Linked DNA regions of Hydrogenispora ethanolica. Each later gene encodes a partner of the first gene's protein in a complex. Links are inferred from orthologs where the notes say so. Each region holds a gene or a part of one and is shown on either strand. Other genes may lie near its edges. The genes, in order: secA and secY.

Region 1 (3,496 bases):
ATTCTGCTCTTTTATTTAATGGACTTTTTCAGTGGCCTCTCATAGACCGGGTTATTTTTTTACGAAGGGAACTGTCAGGGGGAACGATTCGGCGATTCTCAAAGAAACATGGAATTGATGCGTAAAGCATCCGATAGTGAGAAAAATAAATGGTAGATAAGTTCATCTTATCCAGCGAGGAAAAGATGTCGCGAAATTGTTCCGAATATGGAGTGCGATAGATATAGAATCATCCGATATAGAATGATCCGACCAGCTTTTGTTGATTTGTTTTTCCAATTCCAAAATGGTATAATATTACGGTAAAATTTTTTGGGCACTCTTGCCAATGATTTACGTTATTTTAAGCAATGTCTGATGATGAGGTGGAGCAATGGTGAAATTTCTTTCCGAATTATGGGATACCAATCTGCGCGAGGTAAAAAGGTTGCAGCGGAAGGTTGAGCAGATCAACGCGCTGGAATCGCAGTTTTCCCAGTTGGACGATAATGCGCTGCGGGCGAAAACCATAGCGTATCGGGAACGGTATGCCAAAGGGGAAACGCTGGACGATTTGCTTCCGGAGGCTTTTGCGACGGTGCGAGAAGCGGCCCGGCGGGTGCTTGGTCAACGCCATTATGATGTGCAGCTGATGGGCGGTATGGTGCTTCATGAAGGAAAGATAGCCGAAATGAAGACCGGTGAAGGAAAGACGCTGGTCGCCACCTTGCCGGTTTATTTAAATGCTTTGAGTGGCAAGGGCGTTCACGTCGTTACGGTGAATGATTACTTAGCCAAGCGGGACAGCGAATGGATGGGGAAGGTTTACCGTTTTTTAGGGCTTTCAGTCGGCGTCATCCTGCATCATTTGAACTCCGATGAGCGGCGCATCGCCTATAATTCCGACATTACCTATGGAACCAACAATGAGTTCGGTTTCGATTACCTTCGCGATAATATGGCTTTTACCGTGGCTGATATGGTGCAACGGGAGTTGAATTACGCTATCGTCGATGAAGTGGACAGTATTTTAATTGATGAGGCGCGGACGCCGTTGATTATCTCCGGTCAAGCGGAGGAGTCCACCGAATTATACTATAAATTCGCCCAGGTTGTCCCGAAACTGCGTCGTGATGAGGATTATACCATCGATGAGAAAGCCAGGACCGTGGCGGTCACCGAAGAAGGTGTCGCCAAAGTCGAGCAGATTTTGCACGTTGAAAATCTTTATGACGACGCCAATACCCATCTGGTGCATCACTTGAACCAGGCTTTGCGCGCCAAGGAACTGATGAAGCGGGACCGAGATTACGTGGTCAAGGACGGCGAAGTCATTATCGTAGACGAGTTTACCGGACGCCTGATGTTTGGGCGCCGTTACAGCGAGGGTTTGCATCAGGCAATCGAGGCCAAGGAGAATGTCAAGATCGAAAACGAGAGTCAGACCTTGGCGACGATCACCTTCCAAAATTATTTCCGCATGTATAAGAAGCTGGCAGGCATGACCGGAACTGCGGAAACAGAAGAAGCCGAGTTCCGGAAGATTTATAATTTGCCGGTCATCGTCATCCCGACCAATGTGCCCATGGTGCGGGCCGACCATCCGGATGTAGTTTATAAAACCGAAAAATCCAAATTTAACGCCGTGGTGGACGAGATTGCCGAAATTCATCAGACCGGCCGGCCGATTCTGGTCGGCACCATTTCGATTGAAAAATCCGAAGAGCTCAGCAATATGCTCAAACGGCGCGGCATACCCCACCAAGTCTTAAACGCCAAATATCATGAGAAGGAAGCGGAGATTATTGCGCAGGCCGGCCGGTCCGGGACGGTAACCATCGCCACCAATATGGCGGGCCGTGGAACCGATATTGTGCTTGGAGGGAATACCGAATTCCTGGCCCGAGACTTACTTCATTCCCGTGGCATCGAATATCAGGAGGCTACGCCGGAAGAGTATCAGTTGGCTTTGTCCGAAGCAAAACAGGCAACCCGGGAAGATCATGAAAAAGTGGTGACTCTGGGTGGGCTGCATATCATCGGTACCGAGCGGCATGAAAGCCGCCGTATCGACAACCAGCTGCGCGGCCGTTCCGGACGGCAGGGCGACCCCGGTTCATCCCGGTTTTTCGTGGCGATGGAAGACGATCTGATGCGTCTTTTCGGGGGCGAGATGATCTCCGGCTGGATGGAGAAACTGGGCTGGTCCGAAGATATGCCCATTGAGCACTCGGCAATCGCCAAAAGAATCGAAGCTGCCCAGCGGAAGGTGGAGGCCCGCAATTTTGAAATCCGGAAACATGTTCTGGATTATGACGATGTGCTGAATAAGCAGCGCGAGATCATCTACGAGTTGCGCAAAATGTTGCTGCTCGGCGAGGATGTTCATGAGAAAGTGATCAGTATGTTCGGCGACGTGACCGATCACTTGCTGGAAGTCTACGCCAATGAAAAAATTATTCCTGAAGAATGGGATCTCGAAGGTTTATTGCAGGCGGTTTACGGCACGTTTCTACCGCCGCAAGCCATTGAACTTTCCGATATTGATCGTTTGAACCACAGTGAACTCCGGGAAGCCATTTTGGATAAGGCGATGGAGTACTATCAAGCGAAAGAGACGGAGATCGGCGCCGAGCATTTACGGGAGATCGAGCGTTTCGTGATGCTGCGGACGATTGACGTGAAATGGATGGATCATCTGGAAGCGATGGATGGCTTGAAAGAAGGGATCGGCCTTCGGGCGTATGCCCAGAATGATCCGCTGGTTGCTTATAAAATTGAAGCTTATCAGATGTTCAAAGAGATGCGCGATACCATTAACGAAGAAGTCGTCCGCGAATTAGCCAAATTCCAAGTCGTTTCCGAAGAAAGACTGGTCCAGCGCCCGAAAGTGAGGAATATCTCCACCAATCTGGACGAGGACGGCGCTCAGGCGGTTCATCAAAGAGTTACCGGTAAGAAAGTTGGCAGGAATGATCCGTGCCCGTGCGGCAGCGGCAAAAAGTATAAAAAATGTTGCGGCCAGGCCAACGGGTAATAAGGTTTGCATTCCACTCAGCAGTAATAGTATAATATCGACGAAGCTTCTTCAAGCGATGGAAAGAAGACAACATTTTTATGACAGGGTGGTTAATCATGATCGAAGTAAGCGAACTACGGGCCAGGCTGTCCGATATGAAGGAAAGAATTCACCAGCTCAGGGGGTATCTTTGATTTAGCTCAAAAGCAAGAACGGATTGCAGAGTTAAGCGAGATCTCCTCGGCCCCGGATTTTTGGGACGATCCGAATGCCGCGCAGAAAATTCTGCAGGAGTTGACCAATCTTAAGAATCATGTCGAAAAAATTGAAACCCAAGAAAGACAGGAAGCGGAATTAACGGGCCTTCTGGAGATGGCCGTTGCCGAGGATGAAGAGGATTTGTTTCCGGAAATCGCGGGCGGCATAGAGGAGTTGGAAAAAGCCGTCGCCGCAATGGAGCTTTCAACCATGCTGGGCGGCGAATTCGATCGTTTCAAT
Region 2 (3,244 bases), on another replicon or contig:
ATTTTCCGCCCAATCCCGTGGCCGACAAAATCGCGAACCACCGAAAAATCATTGGCTTCGACGTGATTTTGAATGGCTCTCGATATATCAAACAGACGATTTCCTGCTTTAGCTTGCTGAATTCCTAAGAACAATGCCTCTTGGGTTACCCGAAGCAATTTTTCGTGCTCTTGGGAAATTGAACCTATCGGAACCGTAATCGCTGAATCGGCGCAAAAATCCTGATAAATGACTCCAAAATCGATTCCAATGATATCCCCTTCTTTTAAGGCCCGGTTGCCGGGAATCCCGTGAACAACCTCCTCGTTGACCGAGGCGCAGATCGAAGCGGGAAAACCATTGTACCCTTTAAACGCCGGTTTGGCGTGATAAGCGCGGGTTAAAGACTCAGCTTTCCGGTCCAACTCAATCAATCTCACTCCCGGTGCCGCCATATTTCTTAATTCGGTGAGAACTGCTGCTACGATACTACCAGCAGTTCTCATGACGGCGATCTCACGGGGAGATTTGAGAATGATCATTATTTTTTGCCCTCCAATGCCCGGCAGATCTCCTCAAAAACATCCGGTATGGATTTTTGCCCATCGAAGGTGAGCAATAAATTCTTTGCCTCATAATACCGAATAAGCGGTTCGGTCTGCTCCTGATATACTTGCAATCGCTTACTGACAGTTTCCGGAGTGTCGTCGGCGCGTTGATACACTTCACCGCCGCACTTGTCGCAGACCGTCTCTACCTTGGAGCGTTTCGTCTCAATATGATAAACCGCAGCGCAATTGCGGCAGACACGCCGGCCCGTCAATCGTTTCAATAGAACTTCAAAATCCACATCGATATTGATGACTGCCGTAATTTGCCGGCCGTTTTCTGTCAAAAACCCGTCCAAAGCATTGGCTTGGGGAACGGTCCTCGGAAAGCCATCCAAAAGGAAACCCTTTTCACAATCGCTCTTCAGCAACCGTTCCTTCACAATACCCACTACGACTTCATCCGGAACCAGTTGGCCACTGTCCATATACCGCTTGGCTTCAACCCCTAATGGAGTGCCCTCCTTGACTGCCGCCCGGAAAATATCGCCGGTGGAAATATGAGGGACAGCAAAGCGTTTGACGAGCAATTCCGCCTGAGTCCCTTTCCCAGCTCCAGGAGGTCCAAGTAAGATCAGATTCATGGCACCAGTCTCCTTATTTTAAGAATCCTTCATACTGCCGCATAATCAGTTGCGCTTCAATCTGTTTCATCGTGTCGATGGCCACGCCGACGGCAATCAGCAAAGCGGTTCCGCCGAATTGAACCGAAAGGCCACGAAAACCAGGGATGAAATTCATCAAATACGGCAATATCGCCACTACCGTGAGGAAAAGAGCTCCAGCCAAAGTAATTCTTGTCAAAACACGGTCTAAATATTCAGCTGTCGGCTTGCCGGGGCGTATTCCCGGAATAAATCCGCCATATTTCTTCATATTATTGGATACTTCCAAAGGATTGAAGGTAACAGCCGTATAAAAATAAGTGAAAACAAAGATAAATAAGGCATATAAGAAGAGATAGATTCCGCGTCCGGGCGAAAACAGATTCAAAAATTTGTATAGCCAATTCGTCGGCGCCAAAAATTGCGCGATGGTCGGCGGAAAGGCCAGGATGGAAGAAGCAAAGATGATCGGAATAACACCGGCCTGATTCACCCGCATTGGAAGATAGGTGGAACCTCCGCCATACATTTTGCGGCCGACAACCCGTTTTGCATACTGAACCGGAATTTTTCGCTCACCTTGGGTAACAAAGACGACTCCCGCCACGATTAAAACCGCCAACACCAGGAAAGCAACGATACTGAAGGCCGAAGTGCCTACTCCCTTGCTGCCTACCGTGGTAAGCGTACTGATCGAACTCGGAATAATCCGCGCCACAATACCGCCGAAGATCAACAACGAAATTCCGTTACCGATACCCCGCTCGGAGATAACTTCCCCCAGCCACATTAGAAAGACCGAACCAGCGGTCAGAGTAGAGATGATTAATACAAAATCCCATATTGTCGGGCTGTTCATTGCTGAACGAAGACCGAAAGCCATCGCCGAACCTTGAATAATTGCAAGCAAAACCGTGCCATACCGAACATACTGATTGATAACCTTACGTCCTTCGACTCCTTCTTTGGAAAGAGCCTCTAGTTGTGGTATTACCATCGTCAAGAGCTGAACAATGATTGAAGACGTAATGTAAGGGTTAACACTCATTGCGAATACGGACATTTTCCGTAATGCGCCGCCTGCCAAGAGGTCCAACAAGCCGAAAAGATTATTATTCCCCCCGAAAAGCTGTTCCAAAGCCTTAGCATTCCAAGGGCCCGGCACCGGAATCAAGGTGCCGATCCGGAAAATGCCGAGCAATACCAGGGTCCATATAATCTTTTTCCGTAAGTCCGGGAGTTTAAAGGCGGTTCGAATAGCTTCCAGCAACTAAATCACCTCTGTTTTGCCACCGGCTTTTTCGATTTTTTCAATTGCTGATTTACTAAAACTATTGCTTTTCACGGTAAGACTTTTTGTAAGCTCGCCGTTGCCAAGAACCTTAATGCCATCCCCGAGTTGTTTGATAACGCCTGTTTCCAAAAGCAGTTCAGGAGTTACTTCGGTTCCATTTTCAAATCGGTTCAATTTCTCCAATGAAACTTCAATCCACTCATGCCGAAAATGATTGGTGAAGCCTCGTTTCGGTAATCTCCGTTGTAAAGGAGTCTGGCCACCCTCGAAGGCTGGTCCTTTTCCTCCACCAGAACGGGCTTTGGCACCCTTATGTCCTTTGGTAGAGGTCTTACCCATACCGGAGCCTATGCCTCGGCCGACTCTTTTGGGAGCTTTTTTCGCACCTTCCGCCGGCTGAAGTTCAAATAATTTCATGAGAAGACACCCCCTAGGCCTCTTTAACTTCTACTAAATGGTGAACTTTTTTAATCATTCCCCGGATAGCCGGGTTATCTTCCTTCGTGACAGTTTGGTTTAACTTTGTAAAGCCCAAAGCCTTAATCGTAGCCTTTTGAACTTTCGCACGGCCAATGGCGCTTTGTTTCCAAGTCACCTGAATCATTTTGCTGTTTTGGTCATTTGACATTGGTAAATTCCCCTCCTAACCGAGGATCTCATTTAAAGCTTTACCACGGATTTCCGCGACTTGCTCCGGCCGCTTCAATTCTTTCAAGCCGGTCATGGTGGCGTTTACCATATTCAAGGCATTGGAAGAA

Evidence for each region.
Region 2: the proteins of secA (region 1) and secY are in contact, whole or in part, in a crystal structure (PDB 3DIN), measured with the Thermotoga maritima proteins. The link is inferred for Hydrogenispora ethanolica from one-to-one orthologs. Residues at the interface, in WP_004082002.1 of Thermotoga maritima: Glu261, Ala262, Arg263, Lys300, Ala301, Arg302, Thr303, Ile304, Ile305, Leu323, Tyr324, Asp325, Pro326, Val329, Ser330, Tyr333, Ile336, Lys340, Phe345, Val349, Glu363, Phe364, Tyr374, Ser375, Gly376, Gly377, Glu393, Ile395, Thr482, Ser483; in WP_004081795.1 of Thermotoga maritima: Glu108, Gly109, Glu110, Glu111, Ala236, Glu237, Arg238, Arg239, Ile240, Thr241, Ile242, Gln243, Tyr244, Ala245, Arg246, Arg247, Val248, Thr249, Gly250, Arg251, Arg252, Val253, Tyr254, Gly256, Ala257, Ser258, Thr259, Tyr260, Leu261, Pro262.

What each region holds. Positions count from the first base shown.
Region 1 is NZ_SLUN01000059.1:21,187-24,682, reverse strand. What follows is about bases 44-3,216. They hold secA (preprotein translocase subunit SecA), read left to right. Parts: upstream 44-373; coding sequence 374-3,016; downstream 3,017-3,216. UniProt on the Escherichia coli protein: Required for protein export, interacts with the SecYEG preprotein conducting channel.
Region 2 is NZ_SLUN01000015.1:8,550-11,793, reverse strand. The notes cover bases 324-3,244. They hold secY (preprotein translocase subunit SecY), read right to left. Parts: upstream 2,463-3,244; coding sequence 1,185-2,462; downstream 324-1,184. Other genes in these bases: rpsE (30S ribosomal protein S5), read right to left, coding at 3,130-3,244; rpmD (50S ribosomal protein L30), read right to left, coding at 2,917-3,090; rplO (50S ribosomal protein L15), read right to left, coding at 2,463-2,903; EDC14_RS12940 (adenylate kinase), read right to left, coding at 521-1,171; map (type I methionyl aminopeptidase), read right to left, coding at 324-521. Also shown: more of map, read right to left, coding at 1-323. UniProt on the Escherichia coli protein: The central subunit of the protein translocation channel SecYEG. Consists of two halves formed by TMs 1-5 and 6-10.